Regions from separate parts of the Tindallia californiensis genome, predicted to be linked through region 4. Evidence: riboswitches for the same ligand, from Rfam matches in the RefSeq annotation. Region 4 holds a riboswitch; each other region holds the start of a gene.
The links. A riboswitch is a leader RNA that binds a small molecule or an ion and turns the genes downstream of it on or off. The one in region 4 is predicted to bind thiamine pyrophosphate.
Positions count from the first base shown of each region.

Region 1: linked by a shared signal. The riboswitch ahead of thiC (phosphomethylpyrimidine synthase ThiC) and the one ahead of BLV55_RS03445 (ABC transporter substrate-binding protein) in region 4 are both predicted to bind thiamine pyrophosphate.
Region 2: linked by a shared signal. The riboswitch ahead of BLV55_RS12150 (YkoF family thiamine/hydroxymethylpyrimidine-binding protein) and the one ahead of BLV55_RS03445 (ABC transporter substrate-binding protein) in region 4 are both predicted to bind thiamine pyrophosphate.
Region 3: linked by a shared signal. The riboswitch ahead of thiW (energy coupling factor transporter S component ThiW) and the one ahead of BLV55_RS03445 (ABC transporter substrate-binding protein) in region 4 are both predicted to bind thiamine pyrophosphate.

Region 1 is NZ_FNPV01000009.1:100,702-104,593, reverse strand. Features, by position in the region: gene folP (dihydropteroate synthase) at 1-233, shown strand, start outside; gene folB (dihydroneopterin aldolase) at 226-591, shown strand; gene folK (2-amino-4-hydroxy-6-hydroxymethyldihydropteridine diphosphokinase) at 584-1,072, shown strand; TPP riboswitch at 1,135-1,236, shown strand; gene thiC (phosphomethylpyrimidine synthase ThiC) at 1,381-2,694, shown strand; gene BLV55_RS12350 (superoxide dismutase) at 2,793-3,404, shown strand; gene BLV55_RS14880 (hypothetical protein) at 3,551-3,679, shown strand.
Region 2 is NZ_FNPV01000009.1:53,078-56,969, forward strand. Features, by position in the region: gene BLV55_RS12140 (ABC transporter ATP-binding protein) at 1-694, opposite strand, end outside; gene BLV55_RS12145 (ECF transporter S component) at 669-1,295, opposite strand; gene BLV55_RS12150 (YkoF family thiamine/hydroxymethylpyrimidine-binding protein) at 1,558-2,154, opposite strand; TPP riboswitch at 2,234-2,341, opposite strand; gene BLV55_RS12155 (DUF4392 domain-containing protein) at 2,487-3,377, opposite strand; gene BLV55_RS12160 (sensor histidine kinase) at 3,678-3,892, opposite strand, start outside.
Region 3 is NZ_FNPV01000009.1:46,737-50,628, forward strand. Features, by position in the region: gene thiM (hydroxyethylthiazole kinase) at 1-655, opposite strand, end outside; gene thiD (bifunctional hydroxymethylpyrimidine kinase/phosphomethylpyrimidine kinase) at 657-1,463, opposite strand; gene thiW (energy coupling factor transporter S component ThiW) at 1,460-1,963, opposite strand; TPP riboswitch at 2,073-2,184, opposite strand; gene BLV55_RS15055 (stalk domain-containing protein) at 2,308-2,502, opposite strand; gene BLV55_RS12130 (HD-GYP domain-containing protein) at 2,576-3,892, opposite strand, start outside.
Region 4 is NZ_FNPV01000002.1:273,056-276,947, forward strand. Features, by position in the region: gene pgeF (peptidoglycan editing factor PgeF) at 8-835, opposite strand; gene BLV55_RS03445 (ABC transporter substrate-binding protein) at 952-1,977, opposite strand; TPP riboswitch at 2,068-2,173, opposite strand; gene BLV55_RS03450 (hypothetical protein) at 2,411-2,722, shown strand; gene BLV55_RS03455 (mechanosensitive ion channel family protein) at 2,788-3,588, opposite strand; gene BLV55_RS03460 (heavy metal translocating P-type ATPase) at 3,673-3,892, opposite strand, start outside.

The DNA.
Region 1 (3,892 bases), on a different contig from region 4:
GGTTGCAGGAACTTCAGGAATTTGGTTATCCAGTGCTGTTGGGAACGTCCAGAAAATCCATGATAGGAAAAATACTGGACCTGGCACCGGAGCAAAGAATGGAAGGTACGCTAGCTACCAATGTGATTGGCGTTTATCAAGGAGTAGAAATCATTAGAGTTCATGATATTAAAGAAAACCTGAGAGGAATAAAGGTGGCGGATGCCATCCTAAGAGGAGTCGAACATGGATAAAATCATTATGCACCATCTATCATTTTATGGATATCATGGCGTCCTGGAAGAGGAAAAAAGGCTGGGACAAAAATTTATCCTAGACATAGAACTATGGGCAGACCTTGCACTGGCCGGCACTACAGATCATGTAGACAATACCGTTAGTTATGCAGATGTTTATGAGGATGTAAAAGAACTGGCAGAAAATCAACGGTTTCATTTGATTGAAGCCCTGGCAGAACATATCAGTCACCGTATTTTGGAGAAATATGGAAAGATCAAAAAAGTCATGGTGCGGGTAAAAAAACCAGAAGCACCCGTAAAAGGCATTTTTGACTATTTTGGTGTGGAGATTGAGAGAAGCCGAGATGAATAGAACCTATCTAAGTTTAGGGAGTAATATAGGAGATCGGAGAGGACATCTAAGAGATGCTTGTCAGATGATTCAACAACATCCCCAAACAATTGCCTGCCAGAAATCATCCCTTTACGAAACCGATCCAGTAGGCTATCTGGATCAGGATACATTTCTTAACATGGCCGTGGAGCTGGACACCACCTTAGAAGCCTATGGATTGCTGGCTTTCTGCCATGAAATCGAAGCAACACTTAAAAGAAAGCGAGTGATTCGGTGGGGCCCACGAAGCATCGATGTGGATATCTTGTTATTTAATGATCAGAAAAGTAGTGAAAAGGAGTTAATACTTCCCCATCCTCGCATGAAAGAACGGGGATTCGTCATCCTTCCTCTGTACGAACTAAATCCATTACTTATGATTGATGGAGAACCTATCGAAACCCTGTATCATCATTTAAAGACAGAAGGCATTCGAAAACTGGATCAGGGAATAGACTAAGCCCCCTCCTTTTTGAAAGAGGAACATGCAAAAAAGAGGAAAAAAACAAAGAAAATCAAATAGCATCATAGCAGGGGAGCCGAAAGGCTGAGAAATGAAAATATTCGTTGACCCTCGCACCTGACGTGGATAATCCCACCGTAGGAAGCTATGTAATGATAACGAAAGTATCCATCGATGATATTGATCGTTTTTTCAACACAAGCTTCCTCCGTTATGGGGAAGTTTTTTTTATTGAAAAAATGAATACCAAGAGAACAGTAAAAACAACAGCAACAATGAAAAACAATATAAGAGGAGTGAAAAAAATGAATTACAGTACACAAATGGACGCAGCGAAAAAAGGTATTGTGACAAAAGAAATGGAAGTGGTGGCTAAAAAAGAGGGGATTCATGTGGAAGAATTGAAAAAAAGAGTCGCCGAAGGGACGGTAGTGATTCCGGCTAACAAACATCACCACAGCTTGGATCCAGAAGGCATTGGCTTAGGCATGCGAACAAAAATAAATGTCAATCTGGGGATTTCAAAAGATTGCTATGACATAGAAGCAGAAATGGTCAAAGTAAAAAAAGCTCTTGAAATGAAAACAGAAGCCATTATGGATTTGAGCTCTTTTGGAAAAACAGAAGCATTTCGACAAAGATTGGTAGAAATCTCCCCCGCCCTGGTAGGCACCGTGCCCATTTATGATGCTGTAGGGTTTTATGACAAAGAACTGCAAGCTATTACGGCAGACGAATTTCTTCGTGTGGTTGAAAAACATGGGGAAGACGGTGCGGATTTTGTAACAGTTCACGCGGGTATCAACAGAGAAGCTGTTGACGTGTTTAAGCGCAATAAAAGACTGACGAATATTGTTTCGCGGGGTGGTTCTCTACTGTACGGATGGATGGAATTAACCGGCAACGAAAATCCTTTTTATGAGCATTATGATCGACTGCTGGATATTTGCGAAAAACATGACATAACCTTAAGCCTAGGAGATGCCTGCAGACCGGGAAGTATCCATGATGCTACGGATGCATCGCAAGTCAAAGAACTGATGGTACTGGGAGAGTTAACACTTCGAGCCTGGGAACGAAATGTTCAAGTCATTATTGAAGGACCAGGCCATATGGCAATGAACGAAATAGAAGCAAATGTTTTATTAGAGAAAAAGCTATGCCATGGAGCTCCTTTTTATGTACTGGGTCCCATCGTTACCGATATAGCGCCAGGATACGACCATATCACCAGCGCTATTGGCGGTGCTATGGCAGCTGGCAGCGGTGCGGATTTCTTATGCTATGTGACACCGGCAGAACATTTAAGGCTTCCCAGTCTGGATGATATGAAAGAAGGGATCATTGCCGCTAAAATTGCCGCCCATGCAGGTGATATTGCGAAACAGATTCCTGGCTCCAGCGAAATCGATCATAAAATGAGCAAAGCAAGGCAAGAGCTGGATTGGAAAAAAATGTTTGAGTTAGCTATTGAACCAGAAAAACCAAAAGAATATCGTGAAACATCGATGCCAGCCCATGAAGATAGCTGTACCATGTGTGGCAAAATGTGCTCTATGCGCAATATGAACAAGATAATGGAAGGGAAAAACATCAACATTCTTCGGGAAGATGAGTAAGAAAACAAAAAGAAAATTAAATGATAATGATTATCGTTATGAGAGGTGGGTATATAATGAATAAGCTTAATTAGAGACGAAAGAAGGAGGTAACAACAATGAAACACACTTTACCAAATCTGCAATACCCATATGATGCTTTGGAGCCCCATATCGATAAAGAAACCATGGAAATTCATCACACGAAGCATCATCAAGCCTATGTGACTAAATTGAACCAAGCTCTTGAAAATCAAGATGCTTTTGAGGAAAAAGAATTGGAAGCATTAATGACATCACTGGAAGAATTGCCCCAAGAAGTATACTGGGCGGTAAGAAACAATGGCGGCGGTCATTACAACCATCGTTTATTCTGGAAAATCCTGTCACCTCAAGGTGGAGGAAAACCAACAGGAAAATTATTAGAAGCCATTGAGAAAACCTTTGGTAGCTTTGAAGCTTTTCAGGAAAGCTTTAATAACGCAGCAACCACTCGTTTTGGTAGCGGTTGGGCTTGGTTGATTCTTAACAAAAACCAAGAACTGGAGGTAACCTCTACCCCCAACCAAGATAACCCCTTAATGGACGGGAATAAAATACTGTTAGGTCTTGATGTGTGGGAACATGCCTATTACCTTAAATATCAAAACAAAAGACCAGACTATATTCATGCATGGTGGAATGTGGTGAATTGGGATTATGTTAGCCAGCGGTATGAGAGCTTTCAGTAACAAGAAGCTTGTAGAAGAACCTATCCAAAGCGGGTAGGTTCTTTTTATAGATTTGCCGATGCAAAGCGTCTTTATTTATGGCGTTGAATCACATACCAGGAAGACCGTGAGTTGACGGTCTTTTTTTATTGGATCGAATTTGTGCCATGAAAAACGGAGAAATCGCTACCTTTGGAACCGTGGAAGAGGTAATGAAGCCAACCCTGCTGACTGATATTTTTGAAACAAAAATCGATATTATGAAGGGACCATGTGGTCCAGTGGCCGTTTACTAGACTACCTCTTTCGGGTAGGTCGATCGGAAGTGAATTTACTTCAGCTATACCATAAGAAATGCTGGTTTCCAATCAAGGAAACCAGCATTTTTTATGGTATAGGAAATAGCATGAGTGCCCTTTAGGGTGTTTGAACTTAATTCTTCATTCTCAATTCTCAATGACAGTAGGCGCCAAACATTTTAGTCTAACTGGATAATATATGATTAGCTT
Region 2 (3,892 bases), on a different contig from region 4:
CATGCCGAGGTGAATTTTCTGCCACTATTTTTCCTTCATTGATTACTACCACCCGATCCATCAAGGCTGCAGGTTTCTCCAGTTTGTGTTCCACCAATAAGATGGTATGACTTCGAGTTGCTATTAATGATTCCAGCAACCGAAAAAAATCCTCCGTTGCCGCCGGATCAAGATTTGCTGTTGGTTCATCTAAAATAAGAATTGGAGGATGTAATGCCAGGGCGCATGCCAGGGCAACCCGTTGTTTCATTCCTCCGGACAGCCTGTGGGTATGGCTATAGCGATGTTCCGTCATGCCAACCTTTTCAAGAGCTTCTTCAATCCGTTCCTCTATAAGGTCTGGAGAAAAACCTGCATTTTCAAGACCAAAAGCAATTTCATCTTCTACCGTCAACATACAAAACTGAGCTTCCGGATCCTGAAAAACAAATCCTACCTGTTGGCATACTTCACCAGGAGACATTTCAGCAATATCTCTGCCTTCCAAATAAATGCTGCCCTGCTGCTCAGCTTCTATCGTCCTGGGAATCAGCCCAGCGATGGCCAGCGCTAAAGAACTTTTCCCACAACCACTGGCTCCAATAATGAGCAGTGCTTCACCCTTTTCAACGGTTATGGAAATATTCTCTAGTGTCGGTTTTGCTGTATAGGGGTATTGAATCGAAAGATTATGCACCTTCAGAATACTTTTCATGAATGGATTTTCTCCTTTTCTCCCGCCATTCTTTTCCAAGAGGGAAACTACTTAATACACCAGTAGCTGCTAAGCCTTCCGCAATGCCTTTTCCAAGCAGACCAGCAAGAACCGCTCCACTGATCACTCGAATCACCAGCATGGTAATCAGTAACCCTGGCGCTAAACCTGCGTACCCAAAACGAAACCAGTTATAAAGAAAGCTGGCAATGGATGCGCCTACGCCAGACAGCATCAGAATACTGGTATTAAATTTTTTGTATCTGGTCAACCAAAAGGGCACTTCCGCACCAAAGCCTTGTACAAAACCAGATACAATAAGCCATGCTCCCGATGGCGAACCTAAAGGAATCTGGACAACAGCCGCAATCCATTCCGAAATAAGAGCCGCTCCCGGCTTTCGAAATATATGGGCACAAATGATAGATACAATAAACCAAAAACCAAACACAATATCCAGCCCGATAGGACCTAAAAGGCCAGTGGCAATGGCCCATACTTGAATCCACGCCATATAAAGAGGGGCAAAGGCCACTCCCAGAGCACTCATCACAATGATTTCTTTCAACGTCCATTGATGATCTTTTGGTAACACGGTCATTCTCTCATCCTCCATTCATTTATGAAATGATTTTTATTTATCTTTTTCTTTGTTTCTTCTACTGATCTATTTGTTACTTGATGTGTTTCTTTGCTTATCTACTTGCTCATTTGCTTGGCTGTTTATTCATTTACTTGCTTTTTTCTCCCTTTGTTTATCCCATTGGTTTATTTGCTTGTCTGCTTGTTTACTTGCCTGTTTACTTAATGTGCTATTTTTGCCCATTTTCTTGATCTTCTTTCTCTTCCGCCTACCTATTTCTTTACTTTTTGCTGGGACTATTGCAGGAGAGCGTGACAGTCATTACCGTATGGCCCACTTCCTTACTTACATAGGAAAAGGCTTCTTCCAAAGCTTCAAAAACATTAGCAATACTACCTTCCAGACTAGTACAAAAATGAACCGACTCTTGATAGACATCCGCCCGTTTCACCAGATCCACCACATCGCCAATGAGTTTCATATAGGATTGGTTTCCCAGAGGGTATACACTAAACTGAGCGTTCACTTCCCGATCACTGCCTTCTTTTGCCGAAAAATCTGTCTCTGCTGGAAAATCATATTCCTCCAGATTCACTGCTCCTTCCCCTGGGCATCCCTTTGAAAAAGTTGCTGTCATTACCACATGTTCTCCTGTGGCAGCGGCTCTCGAAAAGCTATCCCTCAATGCTGCAAATACATTTCTTTCTACTCCCGTCAGACATGTGCTGACCACATCGGTTTCTACCTTCAGACCGGGACGGTTGATCTCTTCAATGGCGTCCAGAATCACCGGAACAAACTCGTTCGTCATGGGGTACAGAGAAAACCGGCAACCAAAGAATGGCGATGTCCCACAGCACATTGGATTTTTGCTCATAAATTTTCATCCTCTCTTTTTTCTTTCCACAGGGAACTTTGCCAATAAAAAAAACCACGGCAAGGAACCGGGGCTTTGTAAGATATGCCAAATGCCTTCCCTACGCTAGTATTACCTAGATCAGGTTTAAGGGTCGATGCTTCTTTCATCCTCTCAGCCGCTCTTGCTGGCTCCCCTGGAACAATTACTATCAAATTGTACCTTGATTATATTTTATTCCCTATGCTGTGTCAAATGAAAATCGGCTTGCCTAAGGAGTCCTTTGATTCGGCCGTCGCTCACCTAGGAAATACTTCTATCTGTTAGAATCAGACAGAGTCATATTTGAATGATTACGATACCGTCACTAGATGATAAATGGCCTCCAGTACCTGTAAATAGATAGGAACAGGCAAACCGTCCACTGTCGCTTGACATTCACCGGATACTCCATCAACAGCTCCTGCCGCGACCATTTTTTGAATTGTTTCCCATTCTTCTGCTGGACTTTGAACCAACCTCTCGCTTTGAAGAATCGACATTGCTGCTGCCAGACCATATCCTCCCCAATTAGAAGTGCCTGCCGGTATGAGTATATCCGAGGTTGTTATAGAAGCAACTTTTTTTCCGTTATTTAAGGATCTGGCTATTTCATCATAATAGTTTCCCATACCCATTTCATTTCCACCGTCTCCAATGGAAATTCTTGTATATCCATAGGTGCGTGCGTATTCCTCATTAAAGAATTCGTCTAGCTGAGGCACCATTGGGTCAAGGCGTTCGCCTCTCATGGAATAGCTGTGTCCATCTATTGCTCTCCCCGGCCGTTCAATAGCAATGATATGATCAGGTCGAAAGTGACGAAGGGTTTCTTGAATATATTGGCTGATTTCGGCCGAACCCTCCGATACCGATTCAATTCGGTAAGGACAATGGCTGGGTGAGACGCTTCTCTCCATCATCCTTTTCGAGTATCTATCGGTGGTTACCAGTACCTCTTTTCCCATTCCAGTTAAGGCATAGGCTAGAGAAAGGGCGCCGGGAGGACCGTCCGTTTCACCAATCATCGGCTTTAGCACGCAAAATCCGGTGACAATCAGAATTCGATCAGACTGCATTAGTGATTCAGAGGCTTTCCATAAACTTTCTTCTCTTATCAGCGGTATAATGCCACGAGATCCTAGATCCTTTCTGATAATGGAGTTAATCTCTTGAATTTGATGGTATTGCTTTGATTTTTTCATGCATCATATCCACCTTTGTCATGCATATTAGTGTGCGTTTGGAGTTGGGGTCAGGCTTGAATAATTTACTTATTCTCCATTTCCCATTTATCCAGAGCCTTTCACGGACATCTAACGGACATCTATTGGTTCGTTTTCCAGACTCTTCACCTATCATACCTTATAAAGCGTGTACCCGTGGAATTTTTCATCCAGTTTTCCCATTTTCCAATTTTCCAGTTTTTGTAAAAAGTAACCCGTCTTCTAGAAAATTTTCACACTAAAACCAACCGGATGTTAGACGGTGAGGTCATTACCGGGTTATACGTCTTCCCAGTCACTGGATTTCAGGGATATTAGCATGTCCAATTGCTCCAGTGCTTTTTCATACTCAAATGCCGTAATGGAGTTTTGAATATGATCAAACAAGCGTAAGGCTGACCTTTTACCTTCCAATGCTTTTCTGATTTCCTGCAGTTCCTCATCTTCAATAAACTCCGCATGTATTAGTCGTTGCTTCACATTCAATAATCGCT
Region 3 (3,892 bases), on a different contig from region 4:
TTCCCGATTCCACTGGTTTGCTGCCTGCCCCCAAGTATAATGCAATCAAAGAAGTGGTCATGCATCCAGTGCCTGTTACCTTCACCAGCTCAGCACTTCCATTGCTTAACTCAAAAATCTGATTTTCTCCCATTACCAGATCTACCTTGCCCGTCACTCCAATGGTAGTACCATATTTATCAGATAGAAACCCTGCTATTTCCTGCATGTCTGAAACCTTTCTCTCTTCTGAATCCACTCCTCTTGTATTGCTTTCCATCCCAGTAATCGCAAGAATTTCCGATGCATTCCCCCTTATAAAAGAAAAGTTGATTTGTTTCAAGAGTTCCCGGGCTGTTTCATTCCTCAGACTTGTTGCCCCTGCCCCTACCGGATCCAGTACCACCGGAATCCCCTGTTCATTTGCTTTTTTGCCAGCTAAAAACATAGCCTTAATGCTTCGTTTATTCAAGGTTCCCATATTCAGCACCAATGCCGATGCCATGCTAGTCATTTCTTCCACTTCTTCCGGTTCATCCGCCATAACAGGACTGCCGCCAAAGGCTAAGACCGTATTTGCTGAATCATTGGCTGTCACATAATTGGTAATATGATGGATCAATGGTTTTTTCCTTGTTGCTTCCATCATCATCTGTGTAAAAGGAAAGCCTTGCATTTTACCGTCTCCTTCCTTTAAGATCATAATACTCATGAAAATGATGTATCGGTCCAGGACCATTGCCAATGCCGAAAGACTCTTCGATGGCTTTTTTCATATAGCTTTTAGACGCTTCTACAGCTTCTCTCATGGGCATTTCTTTTGCTAGGTTAGCGACTAAGGATGCGGATAAGGTGCATCCCGTACCATGAGTGTTTTTCGTGTCGATCCGTTGACAGGCATAACGATACCAGTTTTTTCCATCATATAACATATCCACGGCTTCTTCCCCCGCTAAGTGGCCACCTTTCATCAGTACATTGGAGGGACCTAAGCGATAAATAGCTTCCCCTGCTTTTTTCATCTCTGCTTCTGAAGATACCCGTAGGCCGGTAATCACTTCTGCCTCCGGAAGATTAGGGGTTACTACAGTAGCTAAGGGTAATAGCTGATCCAGCATTGCTTTTTTTGCTTCTGGCTTTAAGAGATGAAACCCGCTTTTTGACACCATCACCGGATCCAGTACCACAGGAATGTTTCTAACCTGTCGTAAAAAAGAAGCAATGGTTGTAATCGTGTTGATGGTTGATACCATCCCTATTTTGATTCCATGAATCTGAATATCGTCAAGCAAGGCTTCTAACTGTTTTTTAATCATAGTTGGATCGATGTCCTGTACTCCTGTCACTCCCTGGGTATTCTGAGCTGTAACTGCCGTAATAACACTCATCCCAAAAACACCATGAGCACAGAATGTTTTTAGATCTGCCTGAATACCAGCACCTCCAGAACTGTCAGAACCCGCAATCGTTACCAAATTTTTCATTTCAAACAACCTCCTTTGCGTAAATTAATGGCTTTGCTTTTGCAGAGCGCTCCCATTACGAAAACGCCGATAACGGCTCCACTAGCAGAACTGATGCCAAAGGGAAGTATAAAAAAGAGCCAGGCGCCTTCAAAGCCCATTACATAGGCTGCTAGGGGAAAAGCGGCCAGAGCGCCTAATAGGGAAGTGCCAACTATTTCCCCCAGCATGGTTAATAAAGGTCTCCCTGTTTTCTGAAAAAGAAATCCTGCCAGCAAAGCTCCAAAAATACTACCAGGAAATGCCAGCAAAGAACCGGTGCCCAGCAGATTTCTCAAAAGAGAAATCATAAAGGCTATCACTACAGCCATGGGGGTTCCCAGCAACATGGCTGCAATCACATTAATCGCATGTTGCATGGGGAAGGCTTTTGCAACTCCTGCAGGAATGACGATGGTATGTGCGGTTACCACACCAATTGCAATCAATAAGGCCGCCATGGTAAGGGTACGAATATTCATTGAATTCCTCCTCTCGGATCAGGATGATGATAAAAAGGACAACGGCCAGACCAAATACCATAAAAAAAGCATTACCGGTAGGCAATGCTTTTAGAACACATGATACGTGTTAACATGTAAAGCACTTTCCTACGCTGGCATAACCCAGATCAGGTACAGGGATCGAAGACTTAAACGGGTCTTCCTCTCAGTCGGCCTAACCGACACTCCCAGTGTTTACTTCTGATTTAGTTTTCAAAACCATCATAGCATGCTGCCTTTCTTTACGCAAGTGATTCTTTTAAGCTAGCAACCACCTCTATTTTAATGAAACAATTTTATCAATCCGACACGTAACGCATCTGTTAGAAGATAATCACGACTACTCTGGTAGAATTAATCCATTCCGCCCGAGCATCCAGATTATCCGTTGAGAATCGTAAAGGGACAAAAGTTCTTCCACCAATGAACACTGGTGCTACGTCCATTCGACTCATCGTTCTGTTGGCACGGATCGATTTCTTCGGATACGCTGTTAACGACCATATGGGGTTTATCAATGGTCAGGACGATAAAGCTTCCAGAAGCTTTTCATCGATGCTTTTAACTAGGAAGAATCAGAACTGTTTTTTCTTATTTTGCAGATCGATTTATGTTTCTTTGATTCATTTGTTTTTTGAACATCAGTTTGAATAGCCGATCTTGATCCTTTGAAATAATATCCTGATATTCCACACTATATAATCTTCGTTCCGAAAATTCATGAATATCGACTACGAGACAGTCAACAGCAAAAGTTTCTTTTACCTCTTCAATTTTCAAACTAAAATGAATTTCAACAAATTCATTGAGTTTAAGCTCTTGTGCTTTATTGCCTTCAGCACTGCTAGCAAGCATCACTTCAAAGGTTAAGGAATTCCCCCCAACTCTTATGATATGGATAGGTATTTTCTTCTCTTTAGATCCTTTCATAAACCCAACTTCTTCCCACATAATGGAAAAATATTTGTCTGTTGGTTTCCAGACAAAAGACTCTAAAGCAATACTATCTTCATCCATTTTCTTAATACTTACTTCATATTGCACAAAAGTTTTCTGAACAAAAAAACTTAGAATGCCTTTTTTGAGATATTTAAGCTCTTCTTTCTCTTTATCCCGCTTATTGAGTCTTAAGGATGATACTCTTTTTCCATAAAATAAATGTCCTTGGAAAGTTTCGATCCCAGTAGCATCTTTATTGATAACACTCAAGGACACATCTCCAAAAAATGCACTGTCCATTCTTTTGGTTATATCAAGGAACTGATTTTTGTTTTTTAACAGTTCAATGGCCTTATCCGCTATCATTGGGTCAAACTGTTTTCCACGGTATTTCCTTAGTTCGCTGATCACTTCTTCAATCCTAAAAGATTCCCTATATTCCTTTTCCGATAGCATGGCATCCACCGCATCTGCTACCATAATAATACGACTGAATAAAGGAATATCGCCTTTTTTCAATCCTTCCGGGTATCCACTTCCATCATACCATTCAGAATGATGCCTAATATAAACAGGCGCATCTTGTAATAGTTTCAGACCAATTACTTGATGTTTAACAATTTCGTAGCCTAAGGCTGGATGAGATTTAATTTTGGTATATTCATCAGTGGTTAGCTTATCAGATTTTGTTAATATTTTTTCCGGCACTACTAACTTTCCGACATCATGAAGTAAGGATGCAATGTATAAATTCAATCGATCTACTAAAGTTTTTTCCAGGTTAAGAGAATCGTATAGCATTAATGAAAAATCCGAAACATTTTGTGCATGGTAGGGCATATAAGGATCACGAATAGAGAGTAAATCAATGTAAATTTCAATATTGTATAAAAAAGAATTTCCCAGCATTATCCGATTATAGATATACTGAATGGTCATGGTGATCGACTGTTCCAGAAGCTGATTATC
Region 4 (3,892 bases):
TTATATGTTACTGATTTAGCTGCATGACAGCTGCATGGTTCCCTCGGTCGTTACCCATTCTGCGATGAGAAAAAAACTTATCTGCCTCGCAGAAAGTGCAGCGATTCGACTTCCAAATATTATCTTCAGGAATGTTTTCCAGCCTTAAAAAGTTTTCGTGTACTGATTCCAATGATAAACGCCATTGTTCTGCATTTGCTTTTGATATTTTTGTAACATATTTTGGAAAAATTTTCACATGTTTATACACATCGTGCCTAATAAGAAAACAACATTTACCTATTGATGGTCCAATTCCTACCTGAATATTTTCCGGCCGACAATGGTAAACTTCCTTCATCGCCTGAACCATTTTGGAAGCCATACCTGAAAAGGCTCCTCGCCACCCTGCATGAGCAACACCAATTACCCTTTGCATTGGATCTACATAAAAAAGAGGGGTGCAGTCTGCATGAAATGTCATTAGTGGAATACCCGGAACATTGGTAATTAAACCATCTATCCCAACGTAGGTTTTAGGTTTGGTCATTCCACTACCTGTATCTTGCTCGGAAACAACCCGAATATTTGTTTCATGGGTTTGATCCGACAGTACCAGGTTATCTTTTTGAATTCCCAGGGCTTTCGTAAACCTACGAAAGTTTTCATTAACCAGTTTTTCATCGTCTTTTGAAGCAAATCCAAGATTCATGCTTTTGTAACAACCTTCACTAACCCCTCCTTTTCGACTGCTAAATCCATGAGTTATATTATATTGCTGATTCCAGCCTTCAAAGGCTCCATATTCTACCTGCTGTTGTTGATACCAAGAAAATTTATCTTTTTTAATAGTCATCCTATTTTCCTTCCTGTCCGTCTTTTCTTATTTCTTCTTACTTATATTTTAACACATATTTTTCAAAAACAAAGCCATCCAGTACAAAGGACCTAGATGGCCGTTCATTAGAATCTTTATCTTTTTACTTCTTCAGGTAAAAACTTATTTGTGAAGGCTTTTTCAGCCGTCAACGAATCATTCAAAAGTCCCTGGTCATACATCCAGACAGCATAGTTTTTCCATATTTCTTCTTTCATTTCTCCCCACCTTGATGCGTCAGCCTGGTATTCCTTTGATAAGAACAGTTGGCTGGCTACTACCATTTCCTCATCCAATTCAGGCACATTTTTTAGTAGATGTTGTGCTGCTTTTTCAGGATTTTCAATCGCATATTCATATCCTCGAGAAGTTGCTCGTAAAAATCGATGTATTAAATCCGGATCTTTTTCAATTAAAGCTTCATTTGTAATAATAAGGGGTGTATAGAAATTAAGTGCTTCCTCATATTGTTGCAAAGGAATAAAATTTATTTTATAGTCCCTTAATTCAGCAGCAACACCGTCCCACCCATAGTAAATCCAACTAAAATCAACATGATTTTCTACACCATCAAAAAAATCTGACGTTCCAATATTTACAAACCCTACTTTTTCAACGTCAGCATCGTCTTTTTCCATCAATGCTCTTATCGTTGACTTCTCAACCGGCGAACCCCATCCACCATAATCTTTCCCTTCAAAATCTCTGGGTCTTTCGATCCCTTTGCCGACAGGCGAAGCAAACCCGGACGTATTGTTCTGAATAATCGCGGCTATGGCTTTAATGGGCAAAGGCTCCTCCGCTGTTCTTGCATAAGTTACTTCTTCCTGGTAACTAATTCCAAATTCCCCTTGTCCAGCGCCAATAAGATCCGCACTCCCACCCTGGCTTGGTTGAATCAAATCTACCTGAATTTCTTCCTCTTCAAAATAACCTTGCTCTATGGCCACATATAAACCTGTATGATTCGTGTTGGGTACCCAATCCAGGACTACCGTCACTTTTTCTAATGCACTACCCTGTTCATCTTTTTCCTTCTCTGCTTGACTGCATCCGGTGATAAAAATAAACAATGCCATCACAAAGCTAATCCATCTTATCCCTTTACTTGCTTTCTTCATTGACAAACCTCCTCATTTTCAAATGATTATAAGTTGCTTTTTTAGCTAATACAAAAAAATCTGCTTCCTTTTTGGATTGCAGATTTTCACATCACATTTTTCTACTATCCCTCCGCTGGCATTATCCAGATCAGGTTTTGGGTCGGAACAAACAACTCCCTCTCAGCCAGACACGCCAGCTCCCCTTATATTTTTCAGATGTCTTTTATCATTATAATGTTTTCCTTTTTTTCTGTCAATTCATACGCCTCACCCTTTTTTATTAACCATTCAAACTTCTGCTTGATTAATTGGTGAAAATCGTTTATGATTTTGATAGATTCTCATCTAAACTGGGTATCAATTACATAGAAGCCAATAGAGCTTTGGCACCACAACAGCCAAAGCTTTTACTATATGCAAGCTAAGAATCAGCACACAGGAGGTGTTATAAATGGATACATTGGTATATTCTCTTATCAGAGTAACGCTAATGATTTTGATTTTCCGCACAGTCATCCGGCTGATGGGTGGTGGTTTTTCTACCCGTTCAATAAGACGAAAACAGCGACAGCCAATTGCTCCTGCAAATGTAGAAGCAACCGAATCAGAGAACCAAAAACCCGAACCAGCAATAATGGTAACAGACGAGATCACTAATGAGCCTATTGATGAATCTAAGGCATATATCCTTTTGGATGATGATGGTAACCGACGTTACTTTGCAAACTGGGATTCTCGACAACTTTATATTCAATCTAAATGAGACTACCCTATCATTTACTTTTAAAAAGACCTTCCCATTTAATGCGAAAGGTCTTTTTTAGGTCATTATCCAGGATGATTTTGTAAATGAACATCCATTTGAGGATAAGGAATGCTTATTCCATCTTCATCAAAGGCTTCCTTTACTCTTTCCATCATGTCAAAATAGATAGTCCAATAATCCTCTGCCTGACACCAAACACGAAAATAAAAAACAACTGCACTGTCCCCATGCTCCCCTAAAACAATCATCGGCGCCGGATCTTTCATCACAAGCGGGTGTTCATCGGCAATTCTTTGAAGAATCTGTTTTACCTGTCGAATATCCGCTCCATATCCAACACCAAACTTAAAATCCACTCTTCTGGTTGTATAGGCTGAATAATTAACAGCGCTACTGTTAGAGAGATTGGCATTCGGAACAATTATTTTGCGATTATCAGGTGTATTAAGGACTGTGTAAAATACTTGAATATCCTTTACTGTTCCCGCATGCCCTGCTGCCTCAATATAATCCCCTACCTTGAAAGGCTTTAAGATAAGAATTAATACTCCCCCTGCAAAATTCGCCAGACTTCCCTGAAGTGCCAAACCGATAGCAAAACTCATCGCACCTAATACAGCAACAAAAGAAGTCATCTCTGCACCAAGCATAGATGCAATACTGATAATAAGCATTACCTGAAGCAGTATACGCACCAACGGCACTAAAAAGGATTTTAGCGACTGATCCATCTTTGACTTATCCATTTGTTCTGCAATCAAAGTCGAAATTTTTTTAACGACGGTTAATCCTACAACCAGAAAAAAAATTGCTAAAAGCACTTTTCCTGCGTACGCATAAACCATTTCCGTCACAACACCCACTCAATCACTCCCTATTCTATTGTTAATCTTGGCTTAGCTGTTGCCACATCACTTTTTTACCCTAAAGTAAATTTGATAAACGAATTAAGATCGAATCATCCTCATGGCATTAAAGATGGCAAGCAACGCAACCCCTACATCAGCAAAGATAGCTTGCCATATTGAAGCCATTCCAAAAACTCCTAGTGCCATAACCATCCCCTTTACACCCAGCGCTGCAATGATGTTTTGCCAAACAATCCGATGGGTTTTTTGGGCAATTTTATAAGCAGTCACAATGCTTGAAGGTTTGTCTGTCATAATC